3 regions of the Mesorhizobium sp. B4-1-1 genome follow, and region 1 is predicted to be linked to each of the others. Evidence: predicted binding sites of a transcription regulator. Region 1 holds the regulator's gene; each other region holds the start of a gene.
What was found. The regulator LexA, encoded in region 1, represses DNA repair genes until DNA is damaged. The targets are predictions, from matches to a motif close to TGTTCNNNNTGTGTTCNG.
Positions count from the first base shown of each region.

Region 1 (4,053 bases):
TGGTCGCCGGCACGATCATGGTCCTTTTGCGCGGCGCCTTCGCGCTGTTTCCGGATTTCTCGTCGCGCCGGCCAGTGAAGAAATATGCCGCTGCAATCGCGCTGTTCTCGATCGCCGCCTACCTCGTGATCTCCGGCATCGTGGTGGCGGCCGAGCGGAGTTTCATCATGCTGGCCGTGATGCTCGCCGCCGTGCTCTTCGACCGCGCGGCGCTCACCATGCGCAACCTGGCGATCTCGGCCATCGCCGTCATCCTTGTCTCGCCGCATGAAGTGGTCGGCCCGAGCTTCCAGATGTCCTTCGCCGCCACCGCCGCGCTGGTCGGCGCCTATGCCGGTTTTGCCGACTATCGCGCCGGCAAAACGACCGCGCCGCCGGCAAAGCGTTCGTTTCTCGGCTTCGTGTCGCGAAAAGTGGCGGTTGGAGTGGGCGGCGCCGCTATAACGTCGCTCATCGCGGGCAGCGCGACATTGTTGTTTGCGATCTGGCACTTCCAGCGCGTGTCGCCGCTCAGCCTGCTGGCCAATCTGGCGGTCATGCCGATCGTTTCGTTGATCGTCATGCCGTTTGCTGTGTTGAGCGCGCTGGCCATGCCCTTCGGCTTCGACGGCCCATTCCTTTATGTGATGGGCCAGGGCCTGACGGCGATGATCGCCATCTCGGCGTGGATCTCCGAGCGCTCACCGGTCGATGCCGTCGGGCTGATCTCGATCCAGTCGGTGCTGCTGGCCACGGTCGCGCTGGTCATCGCGACGATGGCCACCACCTGGCTGAGGCTTGCCGCCATACCCTTCGCGCTCGCCGCGCTGCTGGCCATTCCCCATGCCCGCGCCCCGGATGTGCTTGTCTCGGAGGACGCGCATCTGGTGGCGATGCCGATCGGCGGCGGCGAGCTTGCCATCAACCGCACGCGCTCCAACGAGTTCACCACCGACAACTGGAAACGGGCGCTGAAAGCCGAGGAAATCGTACCGCCGGAGACGTTCGCCAAAGACGCCATGGACATCGCCGATCCCGTCCACCTGCCGCCCGGCTCGCCGTTCTATTGCACCGGCGACCTCTGCATCGGCCGGCATCCTTCCGGCGCCATCGTCGCGCTCGCCGAGAATCGCGCCAGCGCCCGGCCTGCTTGCGGTTTCGCCGACCTCATCGTCATCGACGACGCCACGGCCTACAACCCATGCCGCGATCCGCGCGTGCTTGTCGTCACCAAGCGGCAGCTGGCACGCGACGGCAGCGCCGCCATCTTCTTCGATCCGCAATCGGCAACCGCGCGGCCAACTGTTCGCTACGCGGTCGAAGAACCGTACCGGCCCTGGCACGAGCAGCGGAAATACGCGCGTGAGGCGAGGGGGCTGCCGCCCTATCAACGACCGGAAAAGCCGGCGGTCGCGCCGCAGCCTACAGAATAGATGGCACGCAGTTCCGGCGAAGACCGCCGCGCGGTTCTGCTCAGTAACGGCGGATGAGTCCGACGAGCTTACCCTGAACCTTGACCCGGTCCGGTCCGAAGATACGGGTCTCGTACGCCGGGTTGGCGGCCTCGAGCGCGATCGAGGCACCCTTGCGACGAAACCGCTTCAGGGTCGCTTCCTCGTCGTCGACCAGCGCCACCACGATCTCGCCCGGACTTGCCGTATTGGCGTTGCGGATTATGACGGTATCGCCGTCGAAGATACCGGCCTCGATCATCGAGTCGCCCTTGACCTCCAGCGCATAATGCTCGCCGCCCATGATCATGTCCGGCGGCACCGAGATCGAATGCGTCTGGTGCTGGATGGCGTCTATCGGCACGCCGGCGGCGATGCGACCCATCACGGGAATGGATACGGCCGAAACAGCGTCGTCGTCATTGCTGGGTGTCGGCGTGCGCGAGGGCGTGGCCGGCTTGACCTGGCGGCCGAGATTGCCCTGGCCGCCCTGGATGACGCTCGGCGAAAACTTTCTCGCTGCATTCAGGCCGGGCGCGATCGAGTCGGGCAGCCGCAGCACTTCAAGCGCGCGCGCACGGTTCGGCAGCCGGCGAATGAAGCCGCGTTCTTCCAGCGCCGTGATCAGCCGATGGATGCCCGATTTGGAGGCCAGGTCGAGCGCTTCCTTCATCTCGTCGAAAGACGGCGGAATCCCGCTCTCCTTGAGGCGTTCATGGATGAACATCAGCAGTTCATGTTGTTTGCGCGTCAGCATGGCGGCCCCTTGGTTCTGAAACCAGAATCAGAAAAACAAACCCAGAACAAACACTATCTGTTCCAGTTGTGTTCCGCAACCGTTTAAAGTTTAGTGAATTTGTTGAGATTTCGGAAACAATGTTGCATCCAAGCGATACTCGGCCGAGCCAGGTCGGCGGTGTCATTGATTCCGCTCGATTTTGCAGCCCTCCTCAAGCTGCAGCGCGGTCCACCACCGCCACAAAGGCGGGGGCGGGATCGCTTCGGCTTTGCGCGAATGTGCTTCACCGTGAACGAAACGGACCCAAAATGCCAACTTCGGCAATGATTCCGATCCATGGTCTTCGCCGTCTATGGACCAGCTAACATGGCGCAGAAGGTTCTTGCCGTGGCATGGACGGTGGTGAGACAACCGCCCTTGGCCAACCGCGTGAGGCGCCATGCCGAAATGGAGGCGGCAGCATGATGGGGGGAATTCCTGATCTCGCCGAGATCGAGGCGATGGATGCCGCGGATCCGCTGCGCGCCCTGCGCGATCGCTTCGTCCTGCCGGAGGGGGTGATCTACCTCGATGGGAATTCGTTGGGAGCGGCCTCGCACGCCGCATTCGACGAGTTGCGCAAGGCAGCCGCCGAGGAGTGGGCGCATGACCTCATTCGTGCCTGGAACAAGGATGGATGGTTCGACATGCCGGTCGAGCTGGGCGACCGGCTCGGGCGCCTGATCGGCGCGGCGCCGGGCCAGACCGTGGTCTGCGACACCACGTCGATCAACATCTACAAAGTGCTGCACGCGGCGATGGCGATGCGGCCGGACCGAACCGTGATCGTTGCCGAGGGCGACAGTTTTCCGACCGATATCTATATGGCCGAAGGGGTGGCCTCGACCGGAAAGAACGCTGTCCTGCGCCTGGCTGGCGTGGACGCGCCGACCATCGAGGAACTGATCGACGAACGCGTCGCGGTGGTGTTGGTCAACCACGTCAATTACAAGTCCGGCGAGTTGCGCGACATGGCGGCGCTTACGCGCATGGCGCATGACGCCGGTGCGCTGATCGTATGGGATCTCTGCCACAGCGCGGGCGCCATGCCGGTAGAACTTGACAGGGCAAGCGCCGATTTCGCCGTCGGCTGCACCTATAAATATCTCAATGGCGGGCCGGGTTCTCCTGCTTTCATCTATGCGGCCGAGCGGCATCTTGCCGATGTGCGGCAGCCGCTCAGCGGGTGGTGGAGCCATGCACGGCCGTTCGCCTTCGAGCAAGCCTATGCGCCAGGCACCGGCATCCGCCGATTTCTGTGCGGCACGCAGCCGGTCTTGTCGATGCGGACGCTGAAAGGCGCGCTCGACATCTGGAACGGCGTTGACCTGGCGACGGTGCGGAGGAAGAGCATTGCGCTGGCCGATCTGTTCATCGAACTCGTCGAAGCACGGTGCGGCGGTTACGATCTTACGCTGGAAAGCACCCGCGACGGCGCCAAACGCGGCAGCCAGATTTCCTTCATTCACCTGCATGGCTACCAGATCATGCGGGCCCTGATCGAACGCGGCGTGATCGGTGATTTTCGGGCGCCGTCGACCATGCGCTTCGGTTTTACCCCGCTCTATGTCGGCTACAGGGATGTCTGGAAGGCCGTCGAAGTGCTCGAAGACATCTTGCGGACCGGCGTCTGGCGAGAAGCCCGCTTCGCGGTCAAGACAACCGTTACCTGACCGCGGCGATGCCAATCAAAACCACTCGACATTGAGCTGATCGTGGAGGGGCCGTTGCTCAGACACCGTATTGCCGACTGGGACAACGCCTATGCCAACGGCGCGAACATCGCCGGCGGCGACCGCTGGCCCGCGGCTTGGGATCAACCGGCGCGGGCCTTTCGGGAAAAGC
Region 1 covers NZ_VFTH01000001.1:53,032-57,084, reverse strand. The annotation lists gene FJW10_RS00275 (ComEC/Rec2 family competence protein) at 1-1,412, shown strand, start outside; gene lexA (transcriptional repressor LexA) at 1,453-2,187, opposite strand; gene kynU (kynureninase) at 2,634-3,881, shown strand; gene FJW10_RS00260 (alpha/beta hydrolase) at 3,936-4,053, shown strand, end outside.

Region 2 (4,053 bases), on a different contig from region 1:
GGCTTCCGCCTGCTGGCCAAAGGCATGCTCTTCGACGAGGCGGATCGCCTCGCGATCCCGCGGCGTCGCCGCGCGTATCGACATCATGCTCATGTGAGTTTCGTTCCTTTTTCGATCTTGGCTCCGCGCAAAAACTCCTGCGCGGCGGCAGGCTTTCCGCCCGCCCGTTGAACTTCGACCAGGCGGACCGCGCCTGTCCCGCAGGCGACCGTCAGCCGGTCATCGAGAATTCCTCCCGACTCGCCGACGCCTTCCGAGAGCGTCGAGCGAAGCAGTTTCAGCCGCTCCATGCGGCCGCCAATTTCGACCTCGCACCACGCGCCCGGAAAGGGCGAGAGGCCGCGAATGTGATCGTGGACTTCGCCAGAAGGCCGCGTCCAGTCTACGCGCGTCTCCGATTTATCGATCTTTCGGGCGTAGGTCACCCCTGCCGTCGCCTGTTGGGTAAATGTCAGACAATTTATCCCCAACTGGGCGAGCGCCTCAACCATCAGCGAAGCGCCCTGAACCATCAGGAGGTCGTGCAATTCGCCGGCCGTCATATTGGGTGCGATGGCCACTTTTTCAACCATTGCCACCGGCCCGGTGTCCAAACCTTCTTCCATGCGCATGATCATCATGCCGGTCTCCGCATCGCCGGCCATGATCGCGCGCTGGATGGGAGCAGCACCACGCCAGCGTGGCAAAAGCGAGGCGTGGCCGTTCAGACAACCCAGCCTCGGTGCGCCCAAAACGGCTTTCGGCAACAGCAATCCGTAGGCGACGACGACCGCGACATCGGCCCGCAAGGCGGCGAAGGCCTGCTGCTCGGCCTCGCCTTTCAGCGATGTCGGCGTGCGCATTTCGAGCCCTAGCCGCTCGGCCTCGCGCTGCACCGGCGAGGGCGTCAATTCCAGCCCGCGCCGGCCGGCGGCGCGCGGCGGCTGCGTGTAGACGGCCGCGATCTGGTGGCCGGCCTCGGCGATGGCGCGCAAGGTCGGCACGGAAAAATCCGGCGTGCCCATGAAGATGACGCGAAGCGGCATGACGTCCTGCGATCCTGTCTCGTGGCAGTTCCAGGTGCTCGCGCGGTCCAGACCGCCCCTAGCCCACCATCTTGCCCGGCACCTTGTCCTTGGCGAGCTTCTTGAACTTCCTCACCACCATGTCGCGCTTCAGCTTCGAGATGTGGTCGATGAACAGCACGCCGTTGAGATGGTCGATCTCGTGCTGCAGGCAGGTGGCCATCAGGCCTTCCGCCTGCATCTCCTGCAACTTGCCGTCGCGGTCGAGATACTTCACCCGCACCGAGGCCGGGCGCTCGACCTCGGCATAATAGTCTGGGATCGACAGGCAGCCTTCCTCATAGACGGAACGCTGGTCGGAACTTTCGAGCACTTCCGGATTGATGAAAACATGCGGCTCCGGCGGCTCGCCTTCCTTGGCGAGGTCGATGACCAGCAGCCGCCGCGGCTCGCCGACCTGGATCGCCGCAAGGCCGATGCCCGGCGCGTCATACATGGTGTCGAGCATGTCGTCGGCCAGCCTGCGCAAATCGGCATCGACGCGCTCGACCGGCTCGGAAACCTGGCGAAGGACAGGATCGGGAAGGATGATGAGAGGCTTGATCGACATGGCGTCTCACCTAAGACCTCGCTCGAAAAGCGTCAACCGGGGCATCTTTGGCTTGTTCACGTTTTGATCTGTGCCAGAAGGCCGAATCGGTTATGCTGCCCAAATGAACGACATGACCTCCATGCTTTCCGAGCCCATCGCGCGGCTTGGCGCCACGACCATCACGCTTGGCCAGGCGCTGGCTTTCGGCGCAATCCTTCTGCTTGCGCTGTTCGTGGCGCTCGTGGTCGCCTTGTGGCGCGCGGCCGGTGCGCGCGCGGTGGCGGCCGCCGAAGCCGCCGACCATGCCCGCGATGCCGAGGCGAGGATGGCCGACATTATGCAGGCGCAGGCCGAAATGCAGGGGCGCATGGGCGCGATCGCCGAAGTTTTTGGGGCGAGGCAGGCCGAGCTCACCCAGTCGCTCGGACAACGGCTCGACGCCATGACCGGGCGTCTCGGCCAGACCATGGCCGAGCAGACCAAGTCGACGCATGAGAGCCTGGCCAAGCTGCAAGAGCGGCTGGCGGTGATCGACACCGCGCAAGGCAACATCCAGTCCTTGGCCGGCCAGGTCGTGCAGTTGCAGGCGATCCTCTCCAACAAGCAGACGCGCGGCGCCTTCGGCCAGTCGCGCATGGAGGCGATCGTCGCCGACGGCCTGCCGCACGGCGCCTACGAGTTCCAGGCCAGTCTGAGCAATGGCAGCCGGCCCGATTGCCTGGTGCGGATGCCCAACGGCGCGCCGATGCTGGCCGTCGACGCCAAGTTCCCGCTCGAAGCCTGGAGCGCCATCCGTGCCGCCGAGGGCGCGGACATGCAGAAGGCGGCGGCGCAGGCTTTTCGGCGCGACATCGAGGTGCATATCCGCGATATCGCCGAAAAATACCTGATCCAGGGCGAGACGCAGGACACTGCCTTCATGTTCGTGCCGTCGGAATCGGTGTTCGCCGAAATCCACGAGAATTTCGAGGCGGTGGTTCAGAAGGCGCATCGCGCCCGCGTCGTCATCGTCTCGCCCTCGCTGCTGATGCTGTCGATCCAGGTCATCCAGTCGATCCTGAAGGATGCCCGCATGCGCGAGCAGGCGCATCTGATCCAGGGCGAGGTCATCCGGCTGATGGAGGATGTGGCGCGGGTCGACGAGCGGGTGCGCCGGCTGCAGACGCATTTCGGCCAGGCGACCAAGGACATCGACGACATCCTGGTGTCGACGTCGAAAGTGACCAAGCGCGGCCAGAAGATCGAGGCGCTGGAGTTTGCCGAGGGCGAGGCCGAGCCGCCGCGCAACGGGCCGGCCAAGGTCGAGGCCGGGGCGCGCGTGGCCGATTCCAAGACCGGCCAACTCAGGCTGCGCGTCGTCGAAGGCGACGAGTAGTCGCTCGACGCCGACGTTGGAACGAGCGATTCTTCTTTCGCTGGCAAGGTCGCATACCTTGGAGATTGGTCAGAACGCCCATCACTTCGTCATCCTCGGGTCAAGCCCGAAGGGTGACGAAGGCGCCGAAGATTCGGCCAATCGCCAAGGCCCGCGCCAGCGGGCCGATCCGATCGCTATTGCTCTTCCGTCGTCGCCATGCCCTCGAATTCCGGAAGCCAGCGCAGAGCCGACCGGTGCCATTTCTGCTGTCTGGGAACCAAGTCCTGACGCTGCCGCGCGGTCCCGACCCTGATCCCATAAATCTTCGGACCATCGCCGACCGACGTTGCATAAAGATGCGAGCCGCAGTCGGCACAAAAAGCCTGGGCGCGCCTGGCGCCGCTTGCCACGACCTTGATGTAGATCTTCGGCGCGCCCCTGGTGATCCGGTAGTCGCTTTCCGGCGCCGGAACGGTCACCCGAAAGGCCGTGCCGGTCAGCTGCTGGCAGTCGGTGCAGTGGCAGATCGAGGTCTTTTGCGGATCGACCTCCGCCTCATAGGCGATCGCGCCGCAATGACATCCGCCGTCGATCTTCATCAGCTTTCCTCCTCACGAAGTTCGTTGCGTTGAACCTAGCTTTCGTCCGAAGCCTCGGCGATGGCCTCGCGCCGCTGCTCCCATGTGCCAGTCGTTTGCGGCTTGACGAAGAGCCTGGATATCTGCGGCATTTCCTGCTTCAGCCTTGCTTCCAGGCGCTCGACGCAGGCCTCGATCTCGGGAGCCGTGAGATGATCCTCGAATTCGATGCTCAAACCCGCGACGATTTCCTCCGGCCCGATATGGACGCTCAGAATTCCGTTCGCCCGCTGGACGGCCGGATCCTCCTGGACGATCGCCAGCACCTTCTTCTGCACTTCGGGCGAGGCAGGTTCACCCAGCAGCAAGCCCTTGCTCTCGCGCGCCAGGAAGATGGCCGTGGCGCCGAGGATGATGGCGATGCCGATCGAGCCGACGCCGTCGAGCTCGGGGATTTCCAGAAGCTCGGCCGACAGGATGCCGGCGAAGGCGACGACAAGGCCAAGCAGCGCGGCGCTGTCC
Region 2 covers NZ_VFTH01000012.1:148,944-152,996, forward strand. The annotation lists gene FJW10_RS18310 (N-acetyltransferase) at 1-93, opposite strand, end outside; gene fmt (methionyl-tRNA formyltransferase) at 90-1,025, opposite strand; gene def (peptide deformylase) at 1,084-1,614, opposite strand; gene FJW10_RS18325 (DNA recombination protein RmuC) at 1,718-2,971, shown strand; gene FJW10_RS18330 (GFA family protein) at 3,148-3,552, opposite strand; gene FJW10_RS18335 (cation diffusion facilitator family transporter) at 3,588-4,053, opposite strand, start outside.
Region 2: the regulator LexA is predicted to act here: its motif matches at 1,668-1,685, upstream of FJW10_RS18325 (DNA recombination protein RmuC).

Region 3 (4,053 bases), on a different contig from region 1:
TATCGGGAAGCTGCCTTAAAGGCGGCAATTGCGCCCTCAGCTAGGCGGAGGCGAGCAGATTCTGCACAGACGGGCCGTTACGCGGCCAAACGGCGAACAAATATGCGTTACTCTTCCTGGAACAGGCTGATCTGCTGCTGGGCGATATCCTTCGGCGGGTCGAGCCCGAGATGGCGCCAGGCGTTGGCGGTCAGAACGCGGCCGCGCGGCGTGCGCTGGATGAAGCCCTGCTGGATCAGATAGGGCTCGATGATGTCCTCGATGGCGTCTCGCGGCTCGGAGAGCCCGGCGGCGATCGTCTCGATACCGACCGGTCCGCCGCCGAAATTGCGCGCGATCATCGACAGATAGCGGCGGTCGAGCGCGTCGAGGCCGAGCGCGTCGACCTCCAGCCTTGTCAGCGCCTCGTCGGCGATCTTCCTGTCGACATGGCCGTCCCCGGCGACGCTGGCGAAATCGCGCACCCGGCGCAGCAGCCGGCCGGCGATGCGCGGCGTGCCGCGCGCGCGACGCGCGATCTCCAGCGCGCCATCGTCGCCAAGCGGCATCGACAGGATGCGGGCGCCGCGCCGCACGATCTGCTCCAGCTCCTCGACCGTATAGAAATTGAGCCGGACGGGAATGCCGAAACGATCGCGCAGCGGATTGGTCAGGAGCCCAAGCCGGGTCGTCGCCGCGACCAGCGTGAAACGGGCAAGGTCGATCTTGACCGAGCGCGCCGCCGGCCCCTCGCCGATGATCAGGTCGAGCTGGAAATCCTCCATGGCCGGATAGAGGATTTCCTCGACCGCCGGATTGAGCCGGTGGATCTCGTCGATGAAGAGCACGTCGCGCTCCTCGAGATTGGTGAGCAGCGCCGCCAGATCGCCGGCCTTGGCGATGACCGGGCCGGAGGTCGAGCGGAAATTGACGCCGAGCTCGCGCGCCATGATCTGCGCCAGGGTCGTCTTGCCGAGCCCCGGCGGACCGACGAACAGCACATGGTCGAGCGCCTCGCCGCGGCCCTTGGCGGCATCGATGAAGACCTTGAGATTGGCGCGCACCGCCGCCTGGCCGACGAACTCTTCGAGCGACTGCGGCCGCAAGGTCTGGTCGGCATCCTCACCGCGCTTGTCGGGGGCAATGAGGCGGGGCGAAAGGCTCATGCCGCCTTCCTTGCATAGGACCGACAATGGAACAAGCGCCGCCTCACCGCGCCAGTTCCTTAAGGCCGAAGCGGATCAGCTTGGACGCATCCGCGCCCTCGCCGGCCGATTTCAGCGCTGCCGCGACCGCGTTCGCAGCGATATCGCGCGAATAGCCGAGATTGACCAGCGCCGAGACAGCGTCGGTGATCGGTGCCGCCGCGACACCTTCGCCGAGTTCCTGCTTGAGGCCGATCGTGCCGCTAGCCGCGCCCGCATAGGCCGGCGCCTTGGTGCGCAATTCGGTGACGATGCGTTCCGCCACTTTCTTGCCGACGCCGGGGGCGCGGGAAACCATGGCGATGTCGCGCAGCGCGATCGCATTGGCGAGTTCGGCCGGCGCCAGCGTCGACAGCACCGCCAGCGCCACCTTGGCGCCGACGCCCTGCACATTGTTCATCAAAAGCCGGAACCACTCGCGCTCCAGCGCCGACTGGAAGCCGTAGAGCCGGATCATGTCCTCGCGCACATAGGTCTCGATGAACAGCACCACCGCCTCGCCGGGCGATGGCAGCGACGCCAGCGTGCGCGCCGAGCAATGCGCGACATAGCCTACGCCGTGCACGTCGACCAGGCAGGAGTCCTCGTCGATCTCGTCCAGCGTGCCTTTCAGCTTGCCGATCATGATTGTCCCCTCACGCCAGCGCTGCCATCCGGTAGGCGACGCTTTGGCGGTGATGCGCATGGCAGATGGCGATGGCCAAAGCGTCGGCAGCATCGTCGGTATCGAAGATCGCCTTCGGCATCAGCACCTTGACCATCATATGGATTTGCTTCTTCTCGCCGTGGCCGACGCCGATAACCGCCTTCTTGACGGCATTGGGGGCATATTCGGCGACCACCAGCCCGGCACGCGCCGGCACCAGCATGGCAATACCGCGCGCCTGGCCGAGCTTCAGCGTCGCCGTGGCATCCTTGTTGACGAAAGTCTGCTCGACCGCTGCCTCATGCGGCATGGCTTGGTGCAGGACCTCGGCCAAACCGTCATGCAGCTGGCAGAGCCTTGTCGCCAACGACTCCTTTTCGTCGGACCTCACCGTGCCGGACGCGACGAAGCGCAGCGAATTGCCCACGCTGTCGATAATACCCCAACCGGTGCGCCTCAGCCCCGGATCGATGCCGATGATGCGAATCGCTTCCCCCATGCGCTAAGTCTAGCCGTGGCGGCAAGCGATGCCAGCAAAATGTGAACAAACCAGAAACAATCGCGATCCTAAGAACGCATTCGAAATCCCATCAAGCTGCCGTTCACGGGCTGGCAGGCCCGAAATGCCGGACCTAATGCGTGTCGCGCAAAGTGCGCAGTGGTTTTGCGATAGCGACATGCATGAAAACAAAGCCTTTAGTTCGTCACGCGACGGATGGTTTTCGACAGCCGCGTGAGAAATGCCGGCCTCGACGACGCGACCAGCTTCCATGCCAGGACTGCATTTCCCATGCGCCGCGGCAGGAGCCCGATGCAGAGGAACCAGGCTGCCAGCGCGGCCCGCCGCCGCCAGGATGCGTCCATTTCCAGACTGGCGGCGGCGCCCGCTTTTGCCAGCCCCAGCCGGGAGTCGGTCGTGACCGGATGCCGGGGCTCGTCGACGCAAAGCGAGGCCAGTCGCTCTTCCAGATGAACCGGATCGCGAAGGCCGGCATCCGGCGGTACGGTCAGACCGATCTCGGCCGCTCGGTCGGACAAGGCTTCAAGGCGCCGGAAGTCATGCGCCACGCGCCAGCGCGCCCGCTCGGCAAGCTTTTCGGCAAAGACCGAATGGTTGGAACCGTGGATGCGGTAGGCGCCAAGGCAGGTGTCGATGGATTTCACGTCCCCGTGCAGTGGCGCGAGCGTTGCGAGATAGCCATCGGCGCCTTGCCGGAAATCGCTTTCGGGCATGGGCATTATCGGGTCCAGCGCCTCACGGTCGAACGCCAGCCCGCTCGTCACCGTCGTACGGTAGCGCCCCTTGCGCAACAATTCCGGGACGACGTCGCCCGAGTCGAACGGCTGTTCCGGGGGCGGAAAGACATCCTTGATATGTTGGTCCTCATCGACGAGATGCAATCTGAATTGCGCCTGGGCGACATCCGCGTCCCACTCGTCCAGGACCTCGGAGACGGCGTTCGGATAGAGATAATCGTCGGCGTCGAGGAAAAGAACGATCTCCCCGGTGCTCGCCTCGAACCCCGTATTGAACGCAGCGGCATGTCCGCCATTCCTGCGCCTGAGGCACGAGCGGATCTTGTCGCCGTAGGATTCGATGACGGCCACCGACGCGTCCGTCGAGGCGTCGTCGACGACCACGACCTCGACATTTTGGTGGTCCTGCTCCAACGCGCTGTCGATGGCGCGTCCAAGAAACTGTCCGTAGTTGTAATTGGGGATGATGATCGATACCGGGATGCGGTCCAATGGCGAATGCACGGATCAAGCCTCGCAATCTGCTTTGGTCACAGTGACGGTGATTTTCTTGCAAAACCGGCTCGGGTCGACCCGGCTGCGGCGAACGGCTCCAACTAGGGGCCCATCGCTTCAAGACAAGGGCAATATTTCTCGCGAAGGCCGGCATGGCCTTCGATGCAACGACGGTTGCCGCAGTATCGAAGAGCAGTCGGGGTCGCAGGCGCTCGACTTGCGGCCACGATCGCGGCTCGCCAGATCGCGCCTCGATTGAACGACGTGGTTCCCGCTTCCCGCGGGCCGCTGTCGCGGCGTTTGTTGCAAACGCGGTTTCAGCCGCGCGCGAAAGCCGTATTCAAGAGACTGATCTGGTCGGAAACCGGGTTGGCCCGCCGGCTGGGGACATGCGTGTCGTTGATGACGCCGCCATAGATTTCCTCGTCCATGCGCCGCACCAGCGCCTGCAGGCGCAACGAGCGCGTCACG
Region 3 covers NZ_VFTH01000017.1:66,447-70,499, reverse strand. The annotation lists gene ruvB (Holliday junction branch migration DNA helicase RuvB) at 108-1,145, opposite strand; gene ruvA (Holliday junction branch migration protein RuvA) at 1,189-1,809, opposite strand; gene ruvC (crossover junction endodeoxyribonuclease RuvC) at 1,820-2,329, opposite strand; gene FJW10_RS22215 (glycosyltransferase family 2 protein) at 2,527-3,591, opposite strand; gene FJW10_RS22210 (DUF1465 family protein) at 3,900-4,053, opposite strand, start outside.
Region 3: the regulator LexA is predicted to act here: its motif matches at 2,371-2,388, upstream of ruvC (crossover junction endodeoxyribonuclease RuvC).